2 regions of the Mycobacterium liflandii genome follow, and region 2 is predicted to be linked to the other one. Evidence: riboswitches for the same ligand, from Rfam matches in the RefSeq annotation. Region 2 holds a riboswitch; the other holds the start of a gene.
What was found. A riboswitch is a leader RNA that binds a small molecule or an ion and turns the genes downstream of it on or off. The one in region 2 is predicted to bind glycine.
Positions count from the first base shown of each region.

Region 1: it holds a riboswitch for glycine, as region 2 does, so the genes downstream of both, gcvP (aminomethyl-transferring glycine dehydrogenase) here and gcvP (aminomethyl-transferring glycine dehydrogenase) in region 2, are expected to answer to the same signal.

Region 1 is NZ_CP023138.1:3,140,160-3,155,755, reverse strand. Features, by position in the region: gene gcvP (aminomethyl-transferring glycine dehydrogenase) at 1-2,673, opposite strand, end outside; glycine riboswitch at 2,740-2,865, opposite strand; glycine riboswitch at 2,866-2,963, opposite strand; gene CKW46_RS14185 (MerR family transcriptional regulator) at 3,036-3,668, opposite strand; gene CKW46_RS14180 (bifunctional nuclease family protein) at 3,946-4,440, opposite strand; gene ftsR (transcriptional regulator FtsR) at 4,581-5,336, opposite strand; gene garA (glycogen accumulation regulator GarA) at 5,333-5,812, opposite strand; gene gcvH (glycine cleavage system protein GcvH) at 6,079-6,483, opposite strand; gene CKW46_RS14160 (DUF881 domain-containing protein) at 6,518-7,408, opposite strand; gene CKW46_RS14155 (small basic family protein) at 7,433-7,765, opposite strand; gene CKW46_RS14150 (DUF881 domain-containing protein) at 7,827-8,747, opposite strand; gene CKW46_RS14145 (CDP-alcohol phosphatidyltransferase family protein) at 8,740-9,369, opposite strand; gene secA2 (accessory Sec system translocase SecA2) at 9,491-11,827, opposite strand; gene CKW46_RS14135 (acetolactate synthase) at 11,942-13,594, opposite strand; partial or broken gene CKW46_RS14130 (ISAs1-like element IS2404/ISMul1 family transposase) at 13,783-14,985, shown strand; gene bacA (vitamin B12 ABC transporter pemease/ATP-binding protein BacA) at 15,074-15,596, shown strand, end outside.
Region 2 is NZ_CP023138.1:690,977-706,572, forward strand. Features, by position in the region: gene glyA (serine hydroxymethyltransferase) at 1-486, opposite strand, end outside; gene CKW46_RS03270 (glycine cleavage system protein H) at 483-887, opposite strand; gene gcvT (glycine cleavage system aminomethyltransferase GcvT) at 934-2,061, opposite strand; partial or broken gene gcvP (aminomethyl-transferring glycine dehydrogenase) at 2,079-4,869, opposite strand; glycine riboswitch at 5,126-5,217, opposite strand; gene CKW46_RS03285 (aromatic ring-hydroxylating oxygenase subunit alpha) at 5,535-6,905, opposite strand; gene CKW46_RS03290 (N-acyl-D-amino-acid deacylase family protein) at 6,915-8,675, opposite strand; gene CKW46_RS03295 (STAS domain-containing protein) at 8,841-9,218, opposite strand; gene CKW46_RS03300 (ABC transporter permease) at 9,508-10,557, shown strand; partial or broken gene CKW46_RS03305 (ABC transporter ATP-binding protein) at 10,561-11,554, shown strand; partial or broken gene CKW46_RS03310 (CE1 family esterase) at 11,576-12,205, opposite strand; partial or broken gene CKW46_RS03315 (ISAs1-like element IS2404/ISMul1 family transposase) at 12,215-13,417, opposite strand; gene CKW46_RS03320 (alpha/beta hydrolase family protein) at 13,537-13,953, opposite strand; gene CKW46_RS03325 (acyltransferase family protein) at 13,950-15,284, opposite strand; gene CKW46_RS03330 (hypothetical protein) at 15,413-15,596, opposite strand, start outside.

The sequences.
Region 1 (15,596 bases), 2.4 Mb from region 2:
ACACTGCGCCGTGTGTGGCGCGCCCCGTAGCGGATTGTCGTCAACGGGCCACTGTCCGGACCCGACCCGGTCGATCTCGGCGCGGATGCTGATCATCGCGTCGCAGAACGCGTCGACCTCGGCCAGGCTCTCGCTTTCGGTCGGCTCCACCATCAGCGTGCCGGCCACCGGAAAGCTCATGGTAGGTGCGTGAAATCCATAGTCTGCCAACCGCTTTGCGACATCGTCGACAGTCACTCCGGTTGCCTTGGTGATGCCGCGCAGGTCCAGGATGCACTCGTGGGCGACCATGCCGTTCTCGCCGGTGTAGAGCACCGGGAAATACTCGTCCAGACGCCGCGCGATGTAGTTGGCCGAGGCGATCGCGGTCAGCGACGCCGCGCGCAGACCGTCGGCGCCCATCATGCGGATGTAGGCCCAGGTGATGGGCAGGATCGAGGCAGACCCGTAGGGCGCCGCCGACACCGGATCCCCTTGGGGTAGTCCCGGCGCGAACGGATGGCCCGGCAGAAACGGAGCCAGATGCGACCGCACCGCCACCGGACCCACTCCCGGACCACCGCCCCCGTGCGGGATGCAGAAGGTCTTGTGCAGGTTCAGGTGGCTGACATCGCCGCCGAATTTGCCCGGTCGGGCCAGGCCCACCAGCGCGTTGAGGTTGGCGCCGTCGACGTACACCTGGCCGCCGGCGTCGTGCACCGCCGCACAGATGTCGGCAATGTCGTGCTCGTAAACGCCGTGCGTGGAGGGGTAGGTGATCATCAGCGCCGCCAACCGGTCGGCGTGCTCGCCGACCTTGGCACGCAGATCGTCGAGGTCGACATCGCCGTTGTCGTGGCAACCCACCACGTCAACCCGCATCCCGGCCAGGGCGGCCGAAGCCGCATTGGTGCCGTGTGCGCTGGACGGGATCAGGCAGATATCGCGGTGCGGCTCCCCCCGGCTGGCGTGGTATTCGTGGATGGCCAATAGGCCGGAGTACTCCCCCTGTGAGCCCGCGTTGGGCTGCAAGGAGACCTCGTCGTAGCCGGTGATGGCCGCCAACCAGCCCTGCAGCTCAGTGATGAGCCGACGCAGGCCCGGGGTATCCGAGGCCGGGGCAAACGGATGCTGACGTCCGAGCTCAGGCCAGGTAATCGACTCCATCTCGGTTGCGGCATTGAGCTTCATCGTGCATGAGCCGAGCGGAATCATGCTGCGGTCCAGCGCAATATCTTTGTCCGCGAGTTCGCGCAGGTAGCGCATCATCGAAGTCTCGGTGCGGTAATTGGTGAATGCGGGATGGGTCAAGAACTCTGAGGTGCGCGTCGCGATCTCGGCGCGTGCTGCCTTGGCGGCCGACACCCCGAACGCGTCCAGGACCGCGGTCACGTGCGCGGCGGTGGTTACTTCGTCGCAGGCCACCGACACGTGGTCAGCGTCGACGCGCCATAGGTTGACTCCGCTCGCCTTGGCCGCGGCCACCACCTCATCGGCACGGTCGGGTACCCGCGCCAGCACGGTGTCGAAGAACGTGTCGTGCACCAGCGCGTCGCCCAGCGCACCGGCGATGGTCTCGGCATGCCCGTGCACCCGCCGGGCGATGCCGGTCAGCCCATCGGCGCCGTGATAGCTCGCATACATTGCGGCCATCACCGCCAGCAGCACCTGAGCGGTACAGATATTGCTGGTCGCCTTGTCGCGGCGAATGTGCTGCTCGCGGGTCTGCAGCGCGAGACGATAGGCCGGGTTGCCGTCACTGTCGACCGATACGCCGACCAACCGGCCGGGCAACTGCCGGGCGTGCTTAGCGTGCACCGACAGATATCCGGCGTGCGGGCCGCCGAATCCCATTGGAACCCCGAAACGTTGGGTGGTGCCGAACGCGATGTCAGCACCGATCTCGCCGGGCGGCGTGAGAAGTGTCAGCGCCAACAGATCGGCGCCGATGGACACCAGCGCGCCGCGGTCATGGGCCTGCTGGATCAGGGCGGTCCAGTCGGTGATGCGCCCACTCGCCCCGGGCAGCTGGGCGATCACCCCGAAGAATTCGCCGTCAGGCAACCCGTCGCGCAGGTCGGTGGTGACGATCTCGATACCCAACGGCTTGGCGCGCGTGGCCAGCACTGCGGCGGTTTGGGTGAACAGGTCGGCGTCCACCGCGAGATGCTTGGTGGAACTGCGCGTTACACGGTGCATGAGCGTCATGGCTTCCGCCGCCGCGGTGCCCTCGTCGAGCATCGAAGCATTCGCGATCTCGAGGCCGGTGAGATCGGTGACCATCGTCTGAAAGTTGAGCAACGCCTCGAGCCGCCCCTGGCTGATCTCGGGCTGGTACGGCGTGTAGGCGGTGTACCAGGCCGGGTTCTCCATGATGTTGCGTAACAGAACCTGCGGCGTGAATGTGTCGTAGTAGCCCTGTCCGATCATCGACACGGCCGTGGTGTTGGTGTCAGCCAGCGCACGTAGCTCGGCCAGGGCCTCGGCCTCGCTGGCGGCCGGCGGCAGCTGATCTAGGCCCGGCGCGAGGCCGCTGTCGGTGGGCGTATCGAAAATCCGCGTCGGCACCGCCTTGGCGGCCAAGTCGTCGAGCGAGTCGACGCCGATCACCGCGAGCATGGTCGCGATGGCCTGGTTGTCCAGCCCGATGTGGCGGTCTGCGAAGGTCGACTCGAACATGGAGTGGTCGGACACGGTGACTCCTGACTGGGCAGCGGACGGGCCTTACCCAAGGCCACGTGCGGGCAGAGGACTAGCGGGCCCTCTCCCTCTGTCTTCACCCGTGCACCAGGCGCCTGAGAGATTCAGCGCCCAGCCCAAGCGGGCGCCTTTCCCCATCGGCGGGCGAGGACCGCTACGGGTCACCACCGCTTTCCAGAGGCATCGTCATCCAGCGCGGTCCGGGGGCCTGAGAGATTGACGGAGAGGTGTTGCTCCTTCGGCGTCCGTAGCTGGCGGCCACAGAACTCTCCCGCACGAGAACGATGCGTCGCCCAGTTTACTCGGCCAGCCGCAGCGACGGCGCGCTGCACGCCGATGCGTGGTGCCGAAGGCGGTCAGCCGATCTTGCGGTCTCGATGCTTGCGGCGCGACGCCAACTCGTCTTCAGGGGCGGCAATGGATTCTCCGCCGTCGGCCCGCTCGCCGTGGAAGTCGGCGATGACTCCGGTCAGCTCCCGCATCGCGCCCGAAACCGCGATGCCGAACACACCCTGGCCGCCTTGCAGCAGGTCTACGACCTCCTCGGCCGACGTGCAATCATAGACGGTTGTCCCGTCGGAGAACAGGGTGATGTTGGCCAGATCCTGGACCCCGCGCTGACGCAGGTGATCGACCGCAACCCGGATGTTGTGCAGCGAGATGCCGGTGTCGAGCAATCGCTTGACGATCTTGAGCACCAGAATGTCTTTGAAGGAGTACAGGCGCTGACTGCCCGATCCTGCCGCGCCGCGGATCGAGGGCACAACCAACGAGGTGCGTGCCCAGTAGTCGAGTTGGCGGTAGGTGATACCCGCAATCTGACAAGCGCTTGGTCCGCGGTAGCCGACCAGCTCGTCGGGTACCGAATCGTCGGGGAACAGTCCCTGCTGCACGGGTTCGCCTGCTGCAGAGCCATCGTAAGAACCGTTGGTCCCAGCGGTTGGGTTGGCTGCAAGATCCAGCTGTTCTTGACGTGGCTGGTCGCTCACGGTGTTTCCTCTCGCCGATCGCGCTGTTGTGTCACTAGCTGCGTCACTGGCTGCCTCGGCAACCGCGTTTGCTCAGGGCCGAGTTCTGAAGAGCATACGCTGTTGGACCGTTGCGGTCCGCGGGTTGATCATCAAGTCGCCTTCAAAGTATGGACGCTGCGCGGGCCCGTGAGCGCCATCCCCTAGGCGTGTCGAGATGGCATGTTGCGAGATGAGACGGATCCGTGACGTTGTTGATCCTCCCTCACGATTGCTTTTTTCCTGCACCTTTGTTGGGTCAGGTGGCCTTGAAGTCGTCGGGCGAAACGCTGTCGAGAAACTCTTTGAATTTCTCGACCTCGTCCTCTCGAACGGCGCTTCCGGCCTCCTCGTCACCCTCGTCGGGTATCAACAGGCCGGCCTGGGCCAGCACCGCCTCCTCGACATAAATCGGAACACCGACGCGCAGCGCAATCGCCACCGAGTCGGAGGGGCGAGCCGAGACCGTGATGTTGCGGTCGAAGATCAAATCCGCATAGAACGTGCCCTCTTGCAGATCGACGATGCGCACTTCCTTGAGGGAATGCCCGAGCGCGGCAATGAGATCCCTGATCAAGTCGTGCGTCAACGGCCGGGGCGGCTCCACGCCTTGTTGCTCAAGCGCGATGGCAGCGGCCTCGGACTGGCCGATCCAAATCGGTAGGTACCGGTCACCGTCGGCTTCGCGCAGCAACAGCACCGGCTGGTTCTGCGGTTGCTCGACGCGAATGCCGACAACACGAACTTCACCCATCTGTGTCTGCCCTCCACACATCCCGCCGTGACCGACCATTGCTCAGCGTGACGACGCGGTGAACACCCATCCCATTGCCACTGTCTGCCATTGTCGGGCCTTTGTCGCCGAACACCGAGCTGTCGAGGAAAGTCTAATCCTCAGCGGTGCAGAACGTCGCGTACAGCGGATTTGATTAACGAGGTGTGCAAGGTGATCGCCAGTGCGGCCACCTCACGCGCCAAGTCGTCGGCACGGTCGCGCGCGCCGGCCTTGTCGGCCTTGACCAACGGCCCGGCGATCTGTGCGATCAGGTCCGACTGCCGGTCGGCCGCCGAGCGGAAAGCGCGCAGGTGCCGTGGCTCCACGCCGTATTCCGACAGCGCGCGGGCGCACTGCAGGATTACCACGGCGTGTTCGTCGAAAAACCCACCCGGCCCGGTTGTGATCACGCCAGCCTTCAACACCGCACTGAGCAGTTCGTCGTCGACGCCCGAGCGCTCGATCAGGTCTTCGCGACTGAGCCGAACTCGCGCCGGCGCGACCGCCCCGGTGTCAGATCCCCCATCAGGTCCGGCGGTGCCGGCACTGTTACCCGCCACCGACACCAATTTCGGTACCCCGTAAGGGGATCCAATCGCCGGCAACTGGCCGTCGGGCTGGGCGTCCAGCTCCGACCTGATTACTTTGAGCGGTAGGTAATGATCACGCTGAGCGGTGAGTATGAAGCGCAGCCGCGCACAGTCGTACGCGGTGAACCTCCGATACCCCGATGCCGCGCGCTGCGGCGTCACCAGCCCTTCGGCCTCCAGGAAACGGATCTTGGAGATGGTGACATCTGGGAAGTCCGGTCGGAGCAGTTCCAACACCGCCCCGATGGACATCCCGGCGAGCGCGGGGCTATCGGGCGCGCTCACTGGCCTCCGGTGCCCCCGTCGTCGTCACCTTGCTTGGGGCCGGTCAGGAAGACCAGGCGGAACTTGCCGATTTGAACCTCGTCGCCGTTTGCCAACACGGCCGAATCAACCGGCTCCCGGTTGACGTAGGTGCCGTTGAGGCTCCCGACGTCCACGACGCTGAACTCGTTGCCTTCCAAGCGGAATTCGGCGTGACGACGGCTCACCGTTACGTCATCGAGGAAGATGTCGCTGTCGGGATGCCGACCAGCCGAGGTGATGGGTTGATCGAGCAGGAAGCGCGACCCGGCGTTGGGCCCCCGCTTCACGACCAGCAACGCCGAGCCGGCCGGCAGTCCCTCTACCCCTGAAACTGAGCTTTCGGTGCCCGACTGGGTGGGGGCGTCCAGTTCGTTGAGGAAGTCAGCGCGGAAGACCGATGTCGTCTCCACGGTAACTTCGTCAGAAGTCTGGTCCCTATCTCTTGCTGCGTCCATGTCCGTCACCCGCTGCTCCTCACTGGCCGCTATCGCCTTGACCGCCGAGCCGGTCCACCGGCTTCTCCCTCGGATATACCGCTTGAACTACCTTTTACTGCCTTCAAACGCTTCCAACGCTGATCTATCGACCGTACCGCGCGAGGGTCCGCCCCGCGGCGGCGACGTGCCCGCCACTGCGGATCGTATGCCCGAAAGGCTGGTTCCTCATAGGTCAGTCACGGGTCCAACGCGCCCCCAACGCTGGCAGGGACCTTAGCAACCGATCATTCGGTCACCGTGTCGCGGTAGGTCTGGACGTCAAGCAAAGCCGCCAACGCCGATTCCAGCGCGGCGACGTCGGAACCCTCGACCTGGACGTCCAGCAACCAGCCGGCGCCATACGGATCGGTGTTCACCAGCTGTGGCGTCGCTTCCAGATCAGCGTTCACCGCGGCCACCTTGCCCGAGATCGGGGCAAACAGATCAGACACCGACTTGGTCGATTCGACCTCGCCGAAGGTCTCCCCGGCGGTCACTTCGGCACCCACGTCGGGCAGCTGCACGAAGACCACATCACCGAGCGCAGACTGCGCGAAGTCGGTGATCCCGACCCGCACGGTGTCCTCCGCGGTCCGGCGAATCCACTCGTGCTCGGCGGTGTAGTGCAGGTCGGCGGGGATATCGCTCACGGTAATCCTGTTCTGGTCGGTTTTCGGTGTTAGTTCATTTGACGGGCTGAGCGTATTGGTGAGGTTTTGGTTGCCGCAAGGCGGTCACGTCTACGCGGTCGGACTGCTGTACCGACATCCGCCCGCCGACACGTTTGATGCTGTCCTCTGCGCCACCCGGAATGTTCATCGCCGCGGCCAGTGTAGGTGGATCACCAATCGCCAGAATCGAATACGGCGGTGAGAGGTTCTTGTTGTCGATTGTCAACGCACCGGGAGCACCAACGACCCAGGTATCCACACCGACCCGAACCGACTGCTGAGCGTCACTGACTTGGATCGCCTCGGCTCCGGCGGCACGCAATTCGTTGATCACATCGAGCATCGCTTCCGGCGCCACCCCCGGCCCCGGATCGTCGATTCGCACCGTGACCCCGGGCCCGGTGGCGCCCACCGCACCGACCAGGATGGACAACGTGGCCAGCCTGGCCTGAGCGCTCTCGATCGCGGTCTGGTCGTTGTTGCCGGAAGCCTCCAGCGCGTTGAGAGTGTTCTGCAGGTCGGTCACTTCGGCATTGAGCGTTCCCTCGCGTTGCCGCAGCGAGTCCAGCAACACCAACAGGTCCGCGGGCCGGGCCGTTTCCAGCGAGTCGCCGGACTCCGTCTGGCGCACCTGGGTCACGATGGCCACCCCCAAAACCAGGCACAACAGGATCGCCAGCGCCCCAAACAACAACCGGGAACGGCCGCGGCGCGCGCCGGTGGAGTCTTGAGTCTCGCGCGGTCCACGGTCGGGCCGGGAACGGTCGGCAGGCATCTCGTGACGACCGTGCTTGGCGGTTGCGTGACTTTTCGGGGTCGTCTTGGAGTGACCGTGTTGGGTTGCCGTGCCACGGTTTTCGTCACGGCTTTCGTCGCCGCCGGCGGCGCAACGATCCTGACTCACAGTGACCTCATCTCCGTATCTCCGTCATGCTCCGAACAGCCGGCGCCGCAGCGCCGCCGCGTTGCCGAAGATGCGAATTCCCAGCACGACGATGATCGCGGTGGACAACTGCGTCCCAACGCCCAATTGGTCGCCCACATAGACGATCAGGGCGGCTACCAAGACGTTGAACACGAACGACACCACGAAGACCTTTGGGTCGAAGATTCGCTCGAGATAGGCGCGAAGTCCGCCGAACACCGCGTCGAGCGCGGCCACCACCGCGATCGGCAGATACGGCTGGATGGCCTCGGGCACGCTGGGGTGGAAAACCAGGCCCAGCACGATGCCCACGGCAAGTGCCGCAATTCCGATCATGCTGGCTGATTTCCCGTCGGCTTCTCTCCCCCGCACACCACTAATACCAGAGCTTCTCTCACTAGGGCCCAATCTGCTTGGCGAACTTGACATCTCGAATGGATCCGGCGGGCAGTGCCAGACCGTCGCCGACGTTGACGCTAACGCCGACACCGTAGGAGATCTCCAGCAGCTTAAGACGGCGCATGCCGGGGCTTCGGTCGAAGGCGTCTCGCATCGCGTGAGGCGGTCCGACAGCGAGGATGGTGTACGGGCTACTGGTGGGATTGTTGTCGACCAGAATCGCTCCACCGGCCTGGCGGATGGTGACATTCGGTCCGATCCGGACACCGTCGACCGAGACAGCCTCGGCCCCACTTGCCCACAGCGAGTTGAGCACGAGCTGCAGATCGCGGTCCAAGATGATTTGCTGGCTGCCGCTGACGCGCTGCTTGGATGCGTCGGAAAGATTGGGCCCGACACCGGGGTCGGTCACCGTCACCGTCAAGCCAGGGCCGATGACCGGTGTGCTGGCAGCCGCCAGATTGAGGGCGTCGAGCTGGGTCAGCAGCCGTTGTCCTTCGACGTCGTCGGCCAACGCCAGCCGCTGCACGTCGTCGACCTTCGCCGAGAGTGCGCTGCGCCGCTGGGCCAGTTCGGCGGCAGCGGCCTGAGTGGAACGCACACTGGTCACCAGCAGCTGCTGTGCCGCGTGCACGCCGGGGGCAACCAGGCGCGCTTGCGCGACCGCGGCAGCGAAAACCGCGGCGACCAACGTGGCCGCCAGGGCCTGCCACAGCCAGCCGAAAGCGCGGGCTCGAACAGTTCGCTGGGCGCCGGAACTCTCGCGTTTGGCGGCTGCCGCGGCGTAACCGGGATCGAGGTGGTCGGAAAGCAGGGCACGAAGCAGCGACGGCACCGGGTTCCGTTTAGGCCGCGCGGCGTGGGCACTGTAGCCGGCGTTGGGGTCATAGCCACCGAGCAGCCGGCCCACCTCAGCCATCCCCGCCCGCATTTCGGCCGACCGGCTGGAAAGTCCGGTGCTTGATCTTGGGAATCCGGCGCACCACCATCGTCATCTGCACGATGTAGAGCACAAATGCCCAGAGGTATGCATACAGACCCCAGATCAGAAACGCCCAGCCGCATGCCTTGAGCGCTCGGCTCCACAACGCATCCCACTGGCCCAGCAACAGCACCGGAAACCCGGCCATCAAAGCAAACGTGGCGGCCTTGCCGACGTAGGTGACCGGCAGCGCCGACACCCCCCGGCCCCACAGCGCCGGCAGAGTCAGGGCCAGCGCCGCGTCGCGGGCCAGCAGTGCCGCGATGAACCACCACGGCACGATCCCGCTCAGCCCCAGCACGATGGGCACCGTGATCATGTAGAGCCGATCAACGGCGGGGTCCAGCAGCACGCCCAGCCGGGACGACTGGTTGAGGAGCCGGGCGATCTTGCCGTCGGCCCAATCCGAGGCCCCGCTGAACATCAGAATCGCCACCGCCCAGCCATGGGCGGGCGCGATCAGCATTACGTAGACGAACACTGGGATCAGGGCCAGGCGGATGGCGCTCAGCAAGTTCGGTACCGTCAGCACCCGATTCTGTGCGAGCACTGGCTTCATGAGCGGTGACCTTAGCTGGGTGACGAGAGAGCCCGCATCACGGGCGCCGAACGCCCGAACGGGAACCTGGCCCCACGGTAGGGCACGAACATGAATCCGGCTGCACGGTTGCCGCCCCGGCTCACCGGAAAACGCCGGGCAGGCTCAGCGTAGAGAGAGTGTCGTCGGACAGTGGGTTGTCGTTGACCATGTAGGTCCATGTCGACGTGGGCCTGGCCAATTTGGACAGATCCAGCCCGGGCTCGTCTTCGAGAACGTTGGCGGTTTCGAAGGTCTGCTGTGCCGCCTCGATCGCGTCCGCGGCCAGCGAGGCAAACGCGTCCACCGCCATCCGGTGAAACTCGTCAAGCGGATTCTGCCGACCGAGCGCCCGCAGGTGAATGCTTTCCCGGATGTCGGCCAGGTATGCCAGGTGATCTGCCCAGCCCCGGTCGAGGTGATAGAGCATGATCATCCGACAGATCTTCTCGAGGCGGTCCTCGGACGCTGTCTCGGATAGCTCCTTGTACCGCTTGGGCGCCAAGTCCGCGAGTTCCTCGCGTGCGGTTGCGGTGCGCAGCAACGTGTTGCGCCGGTCGACGATGATGGCGCGCTGCTGGGCGATCAGTTGGTTGTAGCGCCAGGTGTTTGCGTGCACGTCGAGCATGCGGCCCTCGGCAACTCGCTGGGCGTGGTCGAGCAGCCCGGCCGCTTTGGCGCTGACGATCTGGCCGTCTTCGTCGGTTTCCATCGGAAGCTTGTTGCCGTCCAGGTTGGCCGCGACAACGTCGTCTTCCCAGCTCGAGAAGAACACCGATGATCCGGGATCGCCCTGGCGCCCGGCGCGGCCGCGCAGCTGGTTGTCCAGCCGTTGGGTGTGGTGGCGGCCGGTGCCCACCACGTGCAGCCCGCCCAGTTCGGCGACCTGGTCGTGGTCGGCTTCATCGGATCCGCCCAACCGGATATCGGTTCCACGCCCGGCCATCTGGGTCGAGACGGTGACCCTGCTCAGAGTGCCGGCCTCGGCGATGACCGCAGCCTCTTCGGCATCGTTTTTGGCGTTGAGCACCACCGCGGGAATGTCGCGGCGCAACAGCCGCTCGTGCAGATCTTCGGACTCGGCAACGTCGCGGGTGCCGACCAGGACCGGCTGTCCCGTGTCATGTACCTCGGCGATGTGTTCAACGATCGCGTCGTTCTTGGCCGCAGCGGTGATGTACACCCGGTCGGATTCGTCCTCACGAATGTTGGGGGTGTTCGGCGGTATCGGCGACACGCCCAACTTGTAGAATTGGCGCAGCTGCTCACCGGCCGCCAACGCGGTTCCGGTCATGCCGCACACGGTCACGTACCGATTGATCAGTGCCTGCACCGTGATGGTGCCGAGCACCTCTCCGGTCTCGGTGGTTTCGATACCTTCCTTCGCCTCCACCGCCGCCTGCAGCCCGTCGGGCCAGCGCTGCAGTTGTGCGATGCGACCGCGCGACGCGTTGATCAGGTGAACCGCGTCGTCTCGCACGATGTAGTGCACGTCGCGCTGCAGCAGCACATGGGCGTGCAGGGCCACATTGACTTCGGTCAGCGTGGTCCCGACATGCTCTTCGGAGTACAGATCGATGCCGCCCAGCGCCTTTTCGACCTTGCGCGCTCCGGCCTCGGTCAGGTGGACGTTGCGGCTGTCGGCGTCGGTGGCGAAGTACTCGTCGGCGTCCTTGTCTTTGACGAGTTGGCCCACCAGCTTGATGATCTCCAGCCGCGGTGTCTCGCGGTGAGTCGTCCCGGCCAGCACCAGCGGGACCAGTGCCTCGTCGACCAGCACCGAGTCGGCCTCGTCAATGAGCGCAACATCCGGATTGGGTGAGACCAGGTCGGCGACATCGGTCACCAACTGGTCGCGCAACACATCGAAGCCGATCTCGTTGACCGAGGCATATGTCACGTCGCATTCGTATGCGGCTCTGCGGTCTGCTCCGGTTGATTCGGCGGTGATCCAGCCGACCGTCAGGTCCATCGCTTCCAGCAGTGGCGCCATCCACTCCGCGTCGCGGCGGGCCAGGTAGTCGTTGATGGTCACGACGTGGACATGGCGACCGCCCAACGCGTAGCCAGCGGCCGCGATCGCGCCGGCCAAAGTCTTGCCCTCACCGGTAGCCATCTCAATCACGTCGCCGGCGAGCATGCGCAGGGCGCCAAGCAACTGCACGTCGAACGGTCGCAGCCCGGTCGCCCGCTCGCCCGCTTCCCGCGCGATCGCGAGGAACTGGGGAATGTCGGCGGAGTCGGCGAGGTCTTCCAGATTGAGCAGCCCGGCCGCCTTGCGCAGCTTTTCGTCGTTGAGGTCGGCGGCTTCTTTGTCGAACTCAGCTGAAGCGGTCACCTGGGCGAGCGACCGGTTTTGATTCTTTTCCGTTGTGGCGCCGAGCAGCCGCCAGAATCGGCTGCTCAGGCGGCCCGACTGGGCGCGCGTGGTCTTGGACACAGCCCAACGGTACGCGACGCCCAAACCGCGGCGAGCGTGCGTGTTTGTGCGCGACACGCCGGGCGCCGCTGTACAACTGCGCACGCTCGCTGCCCGCGACGCGCGGCGAGCCGCCTAGGCCAGGTTTGATCGGCGCGGGTAGGCGACGCTCGGGTCGGTGAGAACGTTGACGACGGCCGGAAGCCCGCTGGCGAAGGCGCGTTCCAGCGCGGGACGAAGTTCAGCGGGCGCGGCCACCAGCTCTCCGTGGCCGCCCAGGGCGCGTACCACTTCGTCGTAGCGGGTTCCCGGGCGCAGCTCGGCCACCACCGAATAGCCATAGAGCGCTTCCATCGGGTGCTTCTCCAGACCCCAGATGCCGTTGTTGCCGACCACCGACACGACCGGCACGTTGTGGCGGACCAACGTGTCCCATTCCATTCCGCTGAACCCGAATGCGCCGTCGCCTTGCAGCAGCACCACCTGACGCTCCGGCCGGGCCAGCTTGGCGGCCAGGGCGTAGCCGGGCCCCGATCCCAGGCAGCCGAACGGGCCGCTGTCGAGCCAGCAGCCCGGCTGGTAGCTGTCGATGACACGCCCGGCATAGGACCCGAAATCGCCCGCATCGATGACCACGATCGCATCGCGATCCAGCAGCGGCGCCAATTCCGCGTACACCCGCATGGGGTGCAGCGGGATCCGATCTTCAGCGAGTTCGGTCTTCTCCCGTTCGCGTGCCTCGGTCTCGGTGTCGCGCAGTTCGCGGATCCAGCTCTGATGGTCACCAGCATCAGGTCCGGTCAGCGCCGCCAGGATCTGACTCAAGTCCCCGTAGAGGCCGGCGGCAATGGGTCGTGGATGCTGGCGTTCGGGCTCGGCGCGGTCCACCACGATGAGCTGGGTCTGCGGCCCGAAGACTCCGCCGAAGCCCAGACGAAAGTCCATCGGCACGCCGACAATCAGCGCGACGTCGGCCTCGCCCAGCGCCTTTGATCGGGCCCGCGAAAAGGCAAGTGGATGGTCGGCGGGCACGACGCCACGCGCCATCCCGTTCATCAGCACCGGAATCTGCCGTTCTTCGGCAAGGCGCAGCAGCGCGCGCTCCCCGTGGCCCCACCAGACATTCGTTCCGGCCATGATGACCGGGCGCTGGGCCCGCGAGAGCAACTCGGCGGCCCGATCGATTTCCCGGCCGTTCGGGGCCGGGTGTTGTGCGGCTGCCGGTTGCTCGGTCAGAACGCCCGGCCGACCGTCATCTTGTGCCATGGAAAACACGTGGTCCATCGGGAAATCGACGAAGGCGACCCCGGAGTGGGAGCCCACCGCGGCCCGCAGCGCTTGGTCGACCAGGAGACCGGCATCCTCGGCGGACTGGGCGGTGGCGGCAAAGCGGGTCAACGGCGCCACAAACGGCACGTGGTCGATTTCCTGCAGCGAGCCCATCCCCCATCGCCCTGCCGGTGCCCGGCCCCCCAGGACCACCAGTGGCGACTGGTTCTGTTGGGCGGCGGCCATTGCGCTCATGCCATTGGTGACCCCGGGGCCGGCCGTCAGCGCCGCCACGCCCGGCACCCTGGTGACCTTCGACCAGCCTTCGGCGGCGAACGCCGCGGTCTGTTCGTGGCGGGTATCGACCAACCGGACGCCCTCGTCGCGGCAGCCGTCATAGAGCGAAAACAGATGGCCGCCCGATAGGGTGAACACGGTGTCGACACCGCTGGCGCGCAGCCTACGGGCGACAAGCCGGCCGGCATGAACGGTTTGGACTGGGGCGGCGTCGGTGCTCATGTCCGTCATATTTGGGAAGCCTAGCCACCTCCTTCGGGTACCTTCCAGGGCTCCGGCGTTGTTGATTAGCAGGCTTGTGAGCTGGGTTGATGATCTTTGGCGCCGCGCTATTGGGGCCGGAGTGTAGGCACGGGCTATCTGGAGAACGATCGAGTTGGTTACTGTTCGTCGTTGGTCTGGAGTTGCCCGTGCCTACCGTTTCAGTATTGCCTGTGTCGTCGGTTCCAGAGGTGTTCGACCGCTGGAGTCCTGGTGAGCGCAGCGAGCTCATCGGATCGGAGTTTCTCGATGTGTTGGCCTCGGTGCCAGACCCGAGGGACCCACGCGGTCGGAGGTATTCGCTGATGGCTTTGTTGGCGATCGCGGTTCTGGCCACTGCCGCGGGGATGCGCGGCTATGCTGGTTTTGCCACATGGGCGGCCACCGCTCCCGATGATGTGTTGGCCTAATTAGGGGTCCGGTTCCGGCGGCCCAGTGAGAAGACCTTCCGCGCTGTTTTGTCTCGGCTAGACCCCGCCGACCTCAACGCCAGGATGGGCAGTTACTTCACTGCACACGTGGCCAGCAGCGACCCCAGTGGATTGGTGCCGATCGCGTTGGACGGCAAGATGCTGCGTGGTGCTTTACGCGCCAAAGCGACAGCCACGCATCTCGTGTCGGTGTTCGCCCACCGTGCCCGATTGGTGCTCGGTCAACTCGCTGTCGCCGAGAAAAGCAATGAAATTCCCTGCGTACGTGCCCTGCTCACGCTGCTGCCGGGTAGCTTGCGGTGGCTGGTCACCGTGGATGCGATGCATACCCAGGTCGTCACCGCGAAGTTGATCTGCGCCACCTTGAAGTCGCACTACCTGATGATCGTCAAGTCCAACCAAGCCAAAATACTTGCGCGTATCACCGCGCTGCCCTGGGCCGAGGTGCCCGCAGCCGCTACCGATGACTCCCGCGGCCACGGCCGTGTCGAGACCCGCACCCTGCAAATCATCACCGCTGTACGAGGAATCGGCTTCCCCTACGCAAAACAAATCATCCGGATCACTCGTGAACGCTTGATCACCGCCACCGACCAGCGCAGCGTGGAGGTGGTCTATGCCATCTGCAGCCTGCCGTTCGAGCACGCCCGCCCTACCGCGATCATGACCTGGATGCGTCAACACTGGGGAATCGAGAACAGCCTGCACTGGATACGCGACGTCACCTTCGACGAAGACCGTCAAAGGGCACATACCGGAAACGGCGCACAGGTCCTAGCAACGCTACGCAACACCGCGATCAATCTGCACCGCCTCAACGGCGCCGACAACATCGCCGAAGCCTGCCGGATCACCGCTTTGACCGCCAACCGCCGCCTAGACCTCCTCAATCCACAATTCCCCAGCTCACAAGCCTGCTAATCAACAACGCCGGAGCCCTGGGGTACCTTCGCCGAAGGATTTGTATTGAGCAATCACCTCAACACCTCGACCGTGAGGAGTACCGATCTTGGGCCCGAAGCCGTTTACGCCCTCCATCGACTGGTCCAGTGCATTCGTAGATTCGGTGTTTTGGGTGGCTAAAGCGTGGGCGATCAGCGCCGTCTGCGTGATCGCCGCGTTGGCCCTCTTCAAGTTCTTCACGCCGTGGGGCCGGCAGTTCTGGCGAATCACCTCCGAGTACTTCATCGGCCCCAAAAGCATTCGCGTGTGGTTGATGCTCGGTGTGCTGTTGTTTTCGGTAGTGCTGGCGGTGCGACTGAATGTGCTGTTCAGCTACCAGGGCAATGACATGTACACCGCATTGCAGAAGGCCTTCCAGGGCACCGCCGCCAGTGACGAAGCGGTGAAACGCTCAGGCGTGCGAGGATTCTGGATGTCCATCGGGGTCTTCAGCGTCATGGCAGTAATACACGTGGCCCGCGTCATGGCCGACATATACCTGACCCAGCGCTTCATCATCGCGTGGCGGGTGTGGCTCACCGACCATCTCACCAAGGACTGGCTCAAAGGTCGGGCTTACTACCGGGATC
Region 2 (15,596 bases):
TGATTGAGCGACGGCATCCATGTCAATGAGGTAGTCGTCTTTGGACACCTCATAGGCCGCGACGTTGTAGAGCTTGCCGGAGAAATTGATCCGCATCCCGTGGGTGAGGTGGCCCCCGTGAGCCAGCGAGAGCCCGAGAATGGTGTCTCCGGGATTGAGCAACGCGTGCATGGAGGACGCATTGGCAGTCGCACCCGAATGTGGTTGCACGTTGGCGTATTCGGCGCCGAAGAGCGCTTTGACGCGGTCGATGGCCAATTGCTCCACGCCGTCGACGAATTCGCAGCCGCCGTAGTAGCGCCGGCCCGGGTAGCCCTCGGCGTACTTGTTGGTCAGGACCGAGCCTTGGGCCTGCATCACCGCCAGCGGTGCGTAGTTCTCCGAGGCGATCATTTCCAGCCCGGTTTCCTGGCGGTTGAGCTCGCTGTCGATCAGGGCCGCGATGTCGGGGTCGAAGGTGCTTAGGGATTCGTTGAGGATGCTCACAAGCTTAGTCCGTTCTGTCCGGCGTACTCGCTGGCGGTCAACAGATCTCCTACGGCCGTCGGCTGCACGGAGTACAGCCATCCCGCGCCGTAGGGATCGGTGGCGATGGTTGCCGGGTCATCGAGGGCGGCGGTGTTGACCTCGACGATCTCACCGCTGGCGGGGGCGATCAAATTCGAAACGGTCTTTGTCGATTCCACTTCCCCGCAGGATTCGCCCGCGGAGACGGTCTCGCCGACCTCGGGCAGTTGCACGAAGACGAGGTCGCCGAGGGCTTCGACGGCCACCGAGGTGATGCCGACGCGGACGGGACCGTCGGGTGTGGCCGCACCGGGCGCGATGTCGATCCACTCGTGGTCAGCGGTGTAGCTGCGGTCGCCAGGTATTTTGCGGTCGGTCATGGTCGCCTTTCTTGGGATGCGTGGGCGGTCGCGATGGTCATGAGGATCAGGCTGGGCGCGGTCGCACGTAGAACGGTGTCGCGACTACCCGGAAGCGTTCCATGCTGCCCCGGATATCCACGGCGACAATGGAATCAGCGTCTACCGTGCCGGCGTCGACGTAGCTGATCGCGATCGGGTAGCCCAGCGTGGGAGAAAGGGCCCCCGACGTGACCGTCCCGATCTGCCGTTGGCCGTCCTCGGTGTACACCGCATATCCGGCCCGAGCGGCGCGCTTGCCGAGTCCCTGCAGGCCGATCAGCGTGCGTCGCGGTCCCTGCGCGGCCAGTTCGGCGAGGGCATCGCGGCCGACGAAGTACTTCTCGAGCCGTACCGTTCGGCCCAGTCCCGCGTCGTATGGGCTGGTCTCCAGCGAGAGTTCATGGCCGTAGAGCGCCATACCGGCTTCCAGCCGCAGCGTGTCGCGGCAGGCCAATCCGGCCGGGATGACGCCGTCGGCGCGACCGGCGTCGAGTAGCAGGTGCCAGACCGGGGCGGCGTGCGCGTTGTCGACGTAGAGTTCGAATCCGTCTTCGCCGGTGTATCCGGTGCGGGCCAGCAGCACTGGTATCTCGCCCAGCTGTACTTGCGTGGCCGCGTAGTACTTGAGCTCGGTGACCGTGGCCCGGTCGGCCTCGGCGACCACCTTGCACAGCATCCGCTCGGCGACGGGTCCCTGCAACGCGATGAGCGCGGTGTCCTGGGAACGGTCGGTGACCGTGGCGTCGAATCCGGCGGCCCGTTGGACCAGCGCTTCGTAGACGGCCGCCACGTTGGCGGCGTTGGCAACGACGAGGAAATTGTCCTCGGCGAGCCGATATGCCACCAGGTCATCGATCACACCGCCGTCCTCCCGGCACAGCAGTGAGTACTTGGCCTTTTCTACCTTGAGGCCGGAGAACGCGCCCACCAACGCGTAGTCCAGGGCGGCCGCGGCCCCGGGACCGAGGACCTCGATTTCGCCCATGTGCGACAGATCGAACAATCCGGCGGCGCTGCGCACGGTGTGATGTTCGGTGAGCTCGCTGCCGTAGCGCACCGGCATTTGCCAGCCGGCAAAGTCGGTGAAGCGGGCACCCAGCTCATGGTGCTGCTGCAGCAATGGAGTGGCCGGTGTGATTCTGCTGGTCGTCATGTCTATTCCCTTGCTGGTCAAAGTACTTGAAGTGACGCGGATTTCGGCGGCAACGTTGACTCGAAGGCCGCTGGCGACGGGCACGAGCAGACCAGGTTGCGATCGCCGTGTACGCGCATCGATGCGCCGCACCGGAGGCCAGTACTTGTCGGTGACCAGCCAGGGCGCCGGGAATGCGGCCACACTGCGCGGGTACGGCAGGTCCCAGGTATCTGCACACACCATTTCGGCGGTGTGCGGGGCTTGGCGCAGTGGGCTGGCCTCCAAGGGCCACTCGCCCCACATGACCAGGTCGATTTCGCCGCGGATGGCGACCATCGCATCGACGAACCGGTCGAGCTCGGCCAGATCTTCGGACTCGGTCGGTTCCACCATCAGTGTGCCGCTTACCGGAAACGCCAGCGTGGGGGCGTGGAATCCATAGTCGATGAGCCGCTTGGCGATGTCCTCTGCGGTCACTCCGGAGCGGCGGGTCAATTCCCGCAGATCCAGAATGCACTCGTGGGCGACCAATCCGTGTGGACCGGTGTAGAGCACCGGGTAGTGGTCGTTGAGCCTGGCGGCCAGGTAGTTGGCTGACAGCACGGCCGACTTGGTGGCCGTGGCCAGGCCGTCGGGACCCATCAGAGCGATATAGGCCCAGGTGATCGGCAAGATCCCGGCTGATCCGTAGTTCGCCGCCGCCACCGACGAGTCACTGGTGTCCTGGTGCGGGTCGTCCGGCAGGAACGGGGCCAGGTGCGCCCGCACCGCGACCGGGCCCACACCGGGTCCACCCCCGCCGTGCGGAATGCAGAATGTCTTGTGCAGGTTCAGATGTGAGACGTCGCCGCCGAAATGGCCCGGCCGCGCGATTCCCACCAGCGCGTTGAGGTTGGCGCCGTCGATGTACACCTGGCCGCCCGCCTTGTGCACCAGATCGCACACGGTGGTGACGTCGGGCTCGTAGACACCATGGGTGGACGGGTAGGTGAGCATGATGGCCGCCAGCTCCGCTGAATGGGTGCTGATCTTGGCGCGCAGGTCGGCTAGGTCGATGCTGCCGTCGGCGGCGGTGGCCACCACGACCACCTGCATGCCGGCCAGCACCGCCGAGGCCGCGTTGGTGCCATGAGCCGACTGCGGAATCAGGCAGATTCGGCGTTGCTGCTCGCCGCGACTGGCGTGGTAGTCGTGAATGGCGAGCAGGCCGGCGAGTTCGCCCTGGGATCCCGCGTTGGGCTGCAGCGAGACGCGGTCGTAGCCGGTGATCTCGGCCAGCCAGCGCTCGAGATCGGCGATCAGCTCCCGATATCCCGTGGTCTGCGCAATCGGGGCGTGCGGGTGGATGGCCGCGAACTCCGGCCAGCTGATCGGGGCCATTTCGACCGCGGAGTTGAGCTTCATGGTGCACGAACCCAGCGGGATCATGGTGCGGTCCAGGGCCAGGTCGCGATCCGAGAGCTTGCGCAGGAACCGCATCATGGCGGTCTCGGAGCGGTGTTCGTGGAATACGCCGTGCTGCAGGTAGGGCGTTGTCCTGAGCAACTCCGAGCCCAGGGGGGATCGGCTCGGCGCGATGCGTTCGACATCGAAGGCCTTGAGCACCAAAGTGATGACCTCGGTGGTGGTGGTCTCGTCGCAGCTGATTCCGACATGATCAGAACCCGCACGTCGCAGATTGATGCCGAGGCTTTCCGCGCGTGCGATCAATTCGCCGGCGCGGCCTGGGACTTCGACCAGCACGGTGTCGAAGAACTGGTCATGGGCCACGGTGTAACCGTGGTGGCGCAGGCTGGCCGCAATCGACACAGCATGGGCGTGAACTCGAGAAGCGATGTCGCGCAGCCCCTCCGGTCCGTGATAGACGGCGTACATCGCGGCGACGTTGGCCAGCAGTGCCTGGGCGGTGCAGATGTTGCTGGTGGCCTTGTCGCGGCGGATGTGCTGTTCGCGCGTCTGCAGGGCAAGTCGGTAGGCCGGTGCGCCGTTGACGTCCTTGGACACCCCGACCAGCCGGCCCGGCAGTGCCCGCTCCAGCCCGCTCCGGACCGCCATGTACCCGGCGTGGGGCCCGCCGAAGAACAGCGGAACACCGAATCTCTGGGCCGAGCCCACCGCGATGTCGGCGCCGAGTTCCCCTGGCGGGGTCAACAGGGTCAGCGACAGCAGGTCCGCGGCGACGGTGGTCATGGCGCCCCGGGCTTTCGCGGTGGCGATCAACCGGCCCAGGTGCCGTACCGCGCCGCTGGCGCCGGGTGCTTGCAGCACGATGCCGAAGAAGTCGCCCTCGGGCAGCTTCTTTTCGATGTCAACGAGTTCGATGTCGATGCCCACCGCTGCCGCACGGGTCCGAAGCACCGACAGGGTCTGGGTGAAGCAGTCGCTGTCGACCAACAGTCGTGCAGACGGGCTCTTGTTGGACCGCCGCATCAGCAGCATCGCTTCCACGACCGCTGTCGCCTCGTCGAGCAACGACGCGCCGGCCAGTGGCAGCCCGGTGAGGTCCTCGATCATGGTCTGGAAGGTCAGCAGCGCCTCGAGACGGCCCTGCGAGATCTCGGGCTGATAAGGGGTATACGCCGTGTACCAAGCCGGCGATTCGATGAGGTTGCGGCGCAGCACTTCTGGTGTCACACACGGCGAGTAGCCCTGGCCGATCATGGACACCCGGATCGTGTTGCGTTCGGCCATCGAGGCCAGATCGGTGAGTACCTGCTGTTCAGTTCGAGCCGCGGGCAGGGCCATCGGCGCGGTGTTTCGGATCCACGCCGGCACGGCAGCATCGATGAGGTCATCGAGGCTGGGGTAGCCGACCGTGGCGAGCATGTGCGCAATCGCCGCAGGATCGGGGCCGATGTGACGGGGCACGAAACTGGAAGCGACAGCGCGACCGCCGTGCAGTTGTTCATATGTTTCAGACAAGGGGCAACTCCGGTTTCCGTGGGCCCGAATCGCACCGGGCTGGTTGCTCCCTCCCCGCTCTGTCCTGAAACCTGAGAGTCTGTGGCGCCGCCATTACAGCGACGTCGTACACCTTCGGTAAGGCACGGTCTAGGTGACCGATCCTTGTCTCCAGAGTCGCCTCGGCGATGCGGTACTGGGGCCTGAGAGATTCTCGGGGAGGAGATTGCTCCTACGGCGCCTCGATAGCGAGGTTTCTCCCGCGTCGCGTCAACAGCAATGTTGTTGGCTATTTTGTTGTGACGAGCAGTCAACATACACACCGACTCGTCGTCTTGTCACTCCCCCGATTGGCCACATTTGGCGGTGCCCGGCGGTTGGCCGGACACCGCACGGGCGGGCGGTTGGCTGCAGGCCCGGGGCGACCAAGACCGGACACATTTGACCATCGAGCGTTAAACGCGGATGCGCACAATAATATTCGGGGCCCGCGGCGCCGCATTCGGACCGCTGTTCAGCTGCGAAAACGGCGGCCGGAGCTGTGGTGGGTGCCGGATCGATTGCTGATCCGATCCGCCCGATGTGAACCATCACACACGCGGGGCCCCCGGTCCGGGGCGAAGTCCGCCCCCGCTCATCCGCTCGGGTTCGGGTAGATCAAGGTAGCGCTCCAGGTTGCGGTGCATGTTGATGATCCGCCGTTCCTCGCCGGACAGCACCAGATGGGTGAAGCCGGGCTGATGCAAGCCGCGCTGGACACCCGGGAGCACTCGGATGTCTTGAGTGAGCACGATCCCGGGCTCGGCCTGATCGGCGGCCATCCGGACGTCTGTCGGCTTGTTGTGCGGCGCGTCCGGCGGCATCCGCGTCATCAGAAACATCACCATCTCGCCCTTGTCGGGATCGGCGAAGTGCTCCGGCTGGGGCCGCGAGCACATGATGGTCAGGTGGTCCGCGTTGGCCAGAAACGTCATGTTGGGAAACAAGTTGTACTGATGCAGCGGGGTTATCCGATCGGTGTCGGCCCACTCGAGGTCGACACCGCGGGTGGCGGCAAAGGCTCGGGTGCGTGCCGCAATGAGATCCTGAACCGCCTGGCCGGGCCGGCGCTCGTCGGCCGGCAACGGCGTGCCTTCGGCCGCGCCCATCAGCGCACCCTGCGTGTAAACGTAAGCGTCCCAGACCTCTTGGTCGCTCAGGGTGCCTTCGAAGCGTGGGCTCGGCACACCGTAGGGCTGGTCCGACTTCCCAGCGTGCCTCCAGATCTGTTGTGGGGCGTGAATATCGTCGACACAGCGCAACAATTCGGGATGCAACGTCTGAATGCGGTAGGTCTCGCTGTAGCCGTCAGCGATGGTCTTCCAATTGGCATCGACTTCCACGGTGAGCGTGGCGTAGCAGCGAAAATCACTCAGCCCGCACCACGCGATGTCTTCGGGTATCGGGTCCAGGTAATCCATCAATGGCATCGCGGTGACGTCGAGACTGACGAAGACCAGGCCCTCCCAGGTCTCGACCCGCACGGGCAGCAACGGGAAGTCGGGCATGTGCAGCGAGCCGAAACCCTTGCGATTGGGCACTCGCCGCAGTTCTCCGGTCAGATCCCAGGTCCAGCCGTGGTAGCCGCACTTCAGTTCACGCAGGCCCGAACCCGAGCCCGCGCACAGCGAATTGCCCCGATGGCGACACACATTCTGGAATGCGCGCAGCACGCCGTCGCAGTCGTGGACGATCAGTACCGAATAGGGGCCGCAGCGGTATTCGAAGTAGTCGCCCGGCGCGGCGACATGGTCGAGCATGCAGGCGAGCTGCCACACCTTGGGCCACATTCGTTCGATTTCGAGCTGGGCGAACGCGGGGGAGTGGTAGCGCTGCGCGGGCACCAGTGTCGGGGAAGCCGGCGGAACTCCAATCGCGTCCTCGTCGCGAGTGCGGGCGGGATTGCCGGCGGCGGTGCTCATCGCGTCCCGCTAACGCGCTCCGCGCACCAGGCGGCCGGGACGGGCTCCGGTGTCGACACCGCCACGGCGGGTCACCGCTCCGCTGACGATTGTGGCGGCGTATCCGCTTGCGCCCTGCAATATCCGGTTGCCGCCGGCGGGCAGGTCGTAGGCCATCGCGGCCGGATGCAGCCGCAGCGCTTCGAGGTCGATGACGTTGAGATCGGCTTTCTTGCCGGGCTCGATGGTGCCGCGGTCGGTGAGGCCGAACAGGTGGGCCGTGTCGCGGGCCTGCTTGCGGATCACATATTCCAATGGCAACTTCTCGCCCCGCTTGCGATCGCGTGCCCAATGGGTCAGCAAGAAGGTGGGGTAGGAGGCGTCGCAGATCATGCCGCAGTGAGCGCCGCCGTCCGAGAGCCCCAGAACGCCGGCCGGGTGCAGCATCATTTCGCGGATCGCATCGCAGTTTCCGTCTGCGTAATTGAACAGCGGCAACATCAGCATGGCGCTCGCGTTCGATTCGAGCACCAGGTCATAGAGGGTCGCCAGCGGATCCTGGCCGCGGGCTTGGGCTATTGCGGCGACGGTGCGGTCGCGGGTGGGTTCATAGTCGGGCGGATCGCCTAGCGCATAGAGGCGTCCCAGCGAGTACTGAACGAAGGCGGACATGCCGTCGAACAACACGTTCGGGTCGATGGGTAGGTCGTCCTCGGACAGGATCGCGGCTTTCACCGCGGGATCGGCCAACCGTTGCGCGAGCTCGTCGCGGGTGCAGTCGGCCTTGAGCCGGCGGTAGGTCGGGCGGTGGGTGAAGGCGTGGTGACCTTGGAACCCGATCATCATCCCGAACGGGCGCGCGGCGATCTGCGGGTGCAGGCGGCTGCCCGCCGCGTGCGCGCTGGCCGAGAGCTCCAGCTGCTCGCGCCACAGGTTGGGATCGGCGTCCACCTGGATCAGGGCGAACGATACGGGTCGATCGATCTCACCGGCCAGGCGCCGCATCCATTCCAGTTCCCTTCTCGGCCCGACGATGTCCTCGCCCGCGGCGCCCTGCGGGGCGAGCTCGAAGACGGCCTGTCCGCCGGCGGCCATGGCGCGCCCCAGCCCGAATAGCTCGTCCTCGGCGGCGAAGGTTCCGGGCACCGGTTCGCCGTCCATCGCGCGGTGAGCCTGCGTGCGTGAGGTCGAGAACCCGAGCGCACCGGCCTCGATCGCCTCGGTGACCAGCCGGCCCATCGCCGCGATGTCTTCGGCGGTGGCCGGTTCATTACGGGCGCCGCGTTCACCCATCGTGTATGCGCGCACGGAGCCGTGGGCGATCTGGCTCCCCACGTCGATGGAGAACTTCTGCTTGCCGATCGTGTCGAGGTATTGGGGGTAGCTTTCCCAGCCCCAGGTGATGCCCTCGGTGAGCGCGGTGCCGGGGATGTCCTCGACCCCCTCCATCAGCCTGATCAGCCAGTCCTCGCTGCCGGGGCGAACGGGTGCGAAACCCACCCCACAGTTGCCGGTGACCACGGTCGTCACCCCGTGCCCGCTGGAGGGCTCCAGGGTGCTGTCCCAACTCACCTGACCGTCGTAGTGCGTGTGGATGTCGACGAAGCCGGGGGCCACCACCTGACCGGTGGCGTCGATGGTTTCGGCGGACTCACCGCCCAGGCCGGGATCATCGGTGCCCCGCCGGACGACGTCGACGATCTTGCCGTCCTTGATGCCGATGTCGGCCCGGTAGCGTGCGGCCCCGGTGCCGTCAACGACGGTGCCGCCGACGATCTTCAAATCGAACATGAGCCCTCTGAGCCTCTCCCTGGTCGCGCGGCTGCGACGCGAGCCACCGGCCTGCCAACCCGGACCTGGATGGTTATTACGCTACGGCGCGTAGCGTATGTACGACGGTATTCCGCCCGCTCGATTCAGTCAATGATTCGAGAGCGCAAACGCTGGGGTGCCGGCTCAGCTATCGGAGATGTCGTTGAGCGCGTCATCCAGTGCGTCATAGAGGGGCAACATGGCGTCGATCCCCATCAGCCTGATCGGCCGGCTGGTGGCCGGACCGTCCGCGACCACCACGAATCGCGTCGGCGCCACGGCCTGCGCCTTGGCGCTGACCAGGACGGTCATCCCCGCTGAGGCCAGGAAATCGACCTTCGAGAGGTCAACGATCAGTGTTGCGGGCGCCTCGATGAGCGAAGTGCGGAGCATCTCGGCCAACCGGGGTGCGGTCAGCATGTCGAGTTCCCCCGACACCGTCACCACGACCGCTTCGCCAACCCGGGATTTTTCGATTCCGAATGCTGTGGGTGGCGTTGGGTCGCCAGATTGTTCCACCATTGCTGTATCTCACATCCGTCCCTGTTCGGGACACCGCTCGTTGGCAGACATCCAATGTTTCGGGCCGGGCTGCTATCTCAACCCCGCCGACCGCTTCCGCCGCCAACATGCAGCTCAGTGGCGCACCCCCGGTCTGCACAAATCCTAGGCCACCACCAGATCGGGCGCGCTCGCCGCGCGGGATCCGGCATGCCGACGCCGCAATCGCGCCGGTCGGTTGGCGCTGCCGGGCCTGGGTGGCCTCAACAAAACATGGTCCCCGACGATGCGACGTTGGTAGGTTCTGGGAATGCTCTTCGCGGCGTTGAGCGACATGCAATGGAGAAAGCGCCGCCTGGTCATTGCGATTATCAGCACCGGAATTATCTTCGGGATGACGCTCGTCATGACCGGGTTGGCAAATGGTTTCCGGGTGGAGGCGCAGCACACCGTCGATTCCCTCGGTGTCGACGTTTTCGTGGTCAAAGCCGGCGCGGCCGGGCCGTTTCTGGGCTCGATTCCATTTCCCGACGTTGACGTGGCGCGGGTGGCCGCCGAGCCCGGCGTCGTGGCCGCGGCGCCGCTGGCCAGCATGGGCACGATCATGAAGGAAGGCAAGTCAACCCGAAACGTCACGGCTTTCGGTGCACCGGAGCACGGACCGGGCATGCCCGAGGTATCGGACGGGCGAGCGCCGTCCAAACCGGACGAGGTCGCGGTATCCAGCACGCTCAACCGGCATATCGATGACACCCTGCAGCTCGGAGCGCACAAGCTGCGGATTGTCGGCATCGTGCCCAACTCCACGGCGCTGGCCAAGATCCCCAACATTTTTCTGACCACCGAGGGCCTGCAGCGGGTGGCCTACAACGGGCAACCGATGATCACGTCGATCGGGATCGACGGCTCGCCCCGAGAGCTCCCGGAGGGCTACCAGACCTACGACCGGGAGGGCGCGGTCAACGACCTGATACGTCCGCTGAAGGTCGCCGTGAATTCAATTTCGATCGTGGCGGTCTTGCTGTGGATTGTGGCGGTGCTGATCGTCGGATCGGTGGTGTATCTCTCCGCGCTGGAGCGCATGCGCGACTTTGCGGTGTTCAAGGCGATCGGCACGCCAACGCACTCGATCATGGCGGGACTGGCGTTGCAGGCGCTGGTCGTCTCGCTGCTTGCCGCTGTTGTGGGTGTCGTCCTGTCGAAACTGCTGGCTCCGTTGTTCCCGATGATCGTCGCGGTGCCTGGCGGGGCCTATCTGGCGCTACCGGTGGTGGCAATCCTGATCGGCCTGCTGGCCAGCGTCGCCGGACTCAAGCGGGTGATGACCGTGGATCCCGCACTCGCGTTTGGAGGTCCTTAGCCGGTGGGCGATCTCAGCATTCAGGACCTGGTAGTCGCAGTACTACTGCGGTGGATATGCCCTTCGGCCGATCAATGGTTTGAACCTCGACGTGGAGGCCGGGTCTCTGGTCATCCTGCTCGGTCCGAGTGGATGCGGGAAGACAACGTTGCTGTCTTGCCTGGGCGGCATTCTGCGACCCAAGTCCGGGGCGATCAAGTTCGAGGACATCGATATCACCACGCTCGAAGGTATGGCGCTGGCGAAATATCGGCGAGACAAGGTGGGCATCGTCTTTCAGGCGTTCAACCTGGTGCCGAGCCTGACCGCGCTGGCGAATGTGATGGTTCCGCTGCGTTCGGCCGGGATGTCACGTGCTGCGGCACGGGCGCGCGCCGAGGAGTTGTTGAAGCGCGTCAACCTCGAGGAGCGGATGAAACACCGGCCCGGGGACCTCAGCGGAGGGCAACAGCAGCGCGTCGCGGTTGCGCGCGCGATCGCGCTGGACCCGCCGCTGATCCTGGCCGATGAACCGACCGCACACCTCGACTTCATCCAGGTAGAGGAAGTGCTGCGGCTTATCCGCGAGCTCGCCGATGGTGACCGAGTGGTCGTGGTGGCCACCCACGACAGCAGGATGCTGCCGATGGCCGACCGTGTTGTGGAGTTGACGCCCGATTTCGCGGAGACCAACCGGCCGCCCGAAGTCGTCAAATTGAAGTCCGGGGACGTGCTGTTTGAACAGAGCACGATGGGCGACCTCATCTATGTCGTATCGGCGGGTGAGTTCGAAATCGTGCACGAATTAGCTGACGGCGGCGAAGAATTGGTCAAAGTTGCCGGGCCCGGAGAATATTTCGGCGAGATGGGGGTGCTGTTTCACATGCCGCGTTCGGCAACGGTGCGGGCCCGCACCGACGCGACGGCCGTCGGCTACACGGCGCAGGCGTTTCGTGAGCGGCTCGGTATCGGCGGTATGCGCGACCTGATCGAGCACCGCGAGCTTTCCAGCGACTGATTCGGCGACGGAGCTGGCGGGTCAGCGCCGGTGCCCGGCGAAGAACTGCCAGATGGTGTCGGTCGCGTCCAACGCCGTCGACGGTTCGGGAAGACCGAGTCTCTCCAGCAGGGGGCCGCGCGTACCGCCGGGCCATTGATGGCCCGCCCCGGCCACCGAGATCAATTCCACGGTGTGGCCGTCTGCGTATTCGGCGGTCACGGTTGTCACCACGCCCGCAGTGCTCGAGATGGGCGGTCCACATGCGTCGATGGCGCGCCAGGTCGCGTTCACCGAAGGCACCGACGGGCCATCCACCCGTGGCGATCCGTTGATTTTCACCGCTTTGCCGGGGCCGCCGTCATAGGGGACGCTCTGGTCTGCCGTGCCGTGGATTTGCAGCACCGAGGTCGGCCGCGCGCGTGCGCAATCGGTCACCAGCGTGCCGGCCACCGGTGCGATCGCGGCGAAGATATCCGTTTGGCAACCCAACCGCAGCGCCATCATGGCGCCGTTGGACATGCCGGTCGCGTAAACACGCGCGGAATCTATCGGGATCTGTTTTCCGATCGCGGCAACCATGGCGGTGAGGAATCCGACGTCGTCGACATTGTTGCGCTGGGGCAGGCCGCAGCAGGTTCCAGCGTTCCAGGCCCGGTGCCAGGGCTCCGGCGTTGTTGATTAGCAGGCTTGTGAGCTGGGGAATTGTGGATTGAGGAGGTCTAGGCGGCGGTTGGCGGTCAAAGCGGTGATCCGGCAGGCTTCGGCGATGTTGTCGGCGCCGTTGAGGCGGTGCAGATTGATCGCGGTGTTGCGTAGCGTTGCTAGGACCTGTGCGCCGTTTCCGGTATGTGCCCTTTGACGGTCTTCGTCGAAGGTGACGTCGCGTATCCAGTGCAGGCTGTTCTCGATTCCCCAGTGTTGACGCATCCAGGTCATGATCGCGGTAGGGCGGGCGTGCTCGAACGGCAGGCTGCAGATGGCATAGACCACCTCCACGCTGCGCTGGTCGGTGGCGGTGATCAAGCGTTCACGAGTGATCCGGATGATTTGTTTTGCGTAGGGGAAGCCGATTCCTCGTGCAGCGGTGATGATTTGCAGGGTGCGGGTCTCGACACGGCCGTGGCCGCGGGAGTCGTCGGTAGCGGCTGCGGGCACCTCGGCCCAGGGCAGCGCGGTGATACGCGCAAGTATTTTGGCTTGGTTGGACTTGACGATCATCAGGTAGTGCGACTTCAAGGTGGCGCAGATCAACTTCGCGGTGACGACCTGGGTATGCATCGCATCCACGGTGACCAGCCACCGCAAGCTACCCGGCAGCAGCGTGAGCAGGGCACGTACGCAGGGAATTTCATTGCTTTTCTCGGCGACAGCGAGTTGACCGAGCACCAATCGGGCACGGTGGGCGAACACCGACACGAGATGCGTGGCTGTCGCTTTGGCGCGTAAAGCACCACGCAGCATCTTGCCGTCCAACGCGATCGGCACCAATCCACTGGGGTCGCTGCTGGCCACGTGTGCAGTGAAGTAACTGCCCATCCTGGCGTTGAGGTCGGCGGGGTCTAGCCGAGACAAAACAGCGCGGAAGGTCTTCTCACTGGGCCGCCGGAACCGGACCCCTAATTAGGCCAACACATCATCGGGAGCGGTGGCCGCCCATGTGGCAAAACCAGCATAGCCGCGCATCCCCGCGGCAGTGGCCAGAACCGCGATCGCCAACAAAGCCATCAGCGAATACCTCCGACCGCGTGGGTCCCTCGGGTCTGGCACCGAGGCCAACACATCGAGAAACTCCGATCCGATGAGCTCGCTGCGCTCACCAGGACTCCAGCGGTCGAACACCTCTGGAACCGACGACACAGGCAATACTGAAACGGTAGGCACGGGCAACTCCAGACCAACGACGAACAGTAACCAACTCGATCGTTCTCCAGATAGCCCGTGCCTACACTCCGGCCCCAATAGCGCGGCGCCAAAGATCATCAACCCAGCTCACAAGCCTGCTAATCAACAACGCCGGAGCCCTGGGCCCGGTGCAGACCGTCGGGATAGGCGACCAGGAAGTGCTGCTGATCTGCCTTGTCGTTCCAGTGGTACGCGCGCTCGGCCTGCGCACCGTTGCCGAAACCGCCGTGCTTCATCACCACCAGTGGGATCGCGCCGGTCACTCCCTGCGGCCGGTAGAGATTGAACGTCCGTTCGGCGCCATCCCACTGGATGCTCTGAGTGGACCGGCCCACCGGGATCGTCGCGGGTGCGGGCGCTCCAGCCGCATGCCCACCCGCGGAACATCCGCCCGTCCAGACGACGAGCGAGCCGAGGATAACCGCGCTCAACACCCGAAGGATGCGAGCGGTTTCACGCGCCATCAACTCGTGGTGACAGCCCTCTGCCAGAATGACAAGTAGCTTGTCAATCAAGCGAGGGGCTGGCTTCCAGGCGGGGCCGTTCCGTACCGCGGGAGTCGCGCCACGGCCAGGATCCGAGCGGCCACCAGGGCGGCGACCGTCACTGCGATGCAGGCAAGTCCGTCGTCCTTGAGGCCCCACTTCACCGACGCCAGGATGGCCGCCCCGGCCACATACAGCAGTACGCCGACCCCCGCGCCGCGCCAGACCGAGGTGATGGCGGGTGCGCCGTCCCAGCCGGGCAGCGGATTGTTCTCCAGCGGCCGCAGCGCAACGAACAGCGCTGCCACCGCACCACACATGATCAACAGTTGGGCAGCGCTGATCACGGCGAAGCCCGGCTCGCCGGGATAGCGGGGAGCTCCCAATCCGTCGAAGAGCAGGTGCACGCCCAGCAGGGCTGGCATATGCCACAGGTACAAAGTCATGGCTCCGGAGTTGCCGATCGCCGCCAACCACCAGACCCGCGGGCGCCGAGCCCATCGGGCGATTGCCGGTGCCGCCACAACAGCCAACGCGCTCAGAATGATTGCGTGACCGGCCAACAACAGTGAGGGAGGGCTCATGTTGGGCAGCCGCTGGCCTTCGATGCCAACCAGGCTCAGCTCGTAAGGGCCCCAGCACAGCAACGCGACGTTGGTGGCCAGAAATATCGCGGCGGTGCCGATCGCGCGGGCTCGTGTCAGCAATCGGCGGCGATAGGCCACGCCGAACATGGCGGGAATGAGCCAGACCGCGAGGTTGAGGTATCCGAGCGATGGTCCGGCGCTGCAGTGCAGTCGGACGGCGTCGACGGCCGCGATCATGGCGTAGACCGCGGTTACGCTGGCGGCCAGGCGCGCCGTGCTGGTGATTCGAGATAGCACCGGCATCGCCGCCAGCACCAGCACGTAGGCGCCGAGAAACCACAGCAATTGGATGCTCACACCGGCGACCGGCTCGTAAACGTGCTGGGGCAGTAGCGGATAGAAGATGACCAGCGCCACCGCCCAAAAGCTCAGGTAATAGAAAACCGGTCGAAACAGCCGCGCGGCGCGCTTCATCAGCCAGCCGCCCCAGTTCGTTCCGGGTCGCCAGGACGGGACACACGCCGCCGCACCGGCGAAAAAGAACAACGGCATGATCTGAAAAATCCAGGTCAGAGCCTGAAACGTGGTCGAGGTGGTCAGCAGGTTGTCCCAGCGGAGGACGCCACCGCGGATGACGCTGGTCGCCATCACCGTATGGCCCACGACCACGCCGACCAAGGCCGTGATGCGGATGACGTCGATGGCGCGGTCACGGTCGGCCGGGGTGCGTTCGGCAAGTTCGGCGGGGCTGGGAAAGCCCGTCAGCGATGTCATGCCTGAAGCATCACGGGTGGGCCGGGTGGACCGCTTGGGTAGTTCTACTCGTCTTACCCGGGTAGGGCTACCCGAATGGTGGGCGCAACAGTGCTGCCGGGTGAGCTATCTGGCTGGGGGCCAACGATTTACATCGAACGCTGCAGCGTCAGGCTGAACAGCAGGTAGCCGATGCAGAGCAGGAAGTTCAATGCGACGATAACCATGCCCAGCGAGAGCAATGCATGCCGGCACTTGCGCTGCAACCGGTGTAATTTCGCGACGCGTTTTTCACGGGTTATTTGGATGGCGATCAACGCAAAATTGATATTC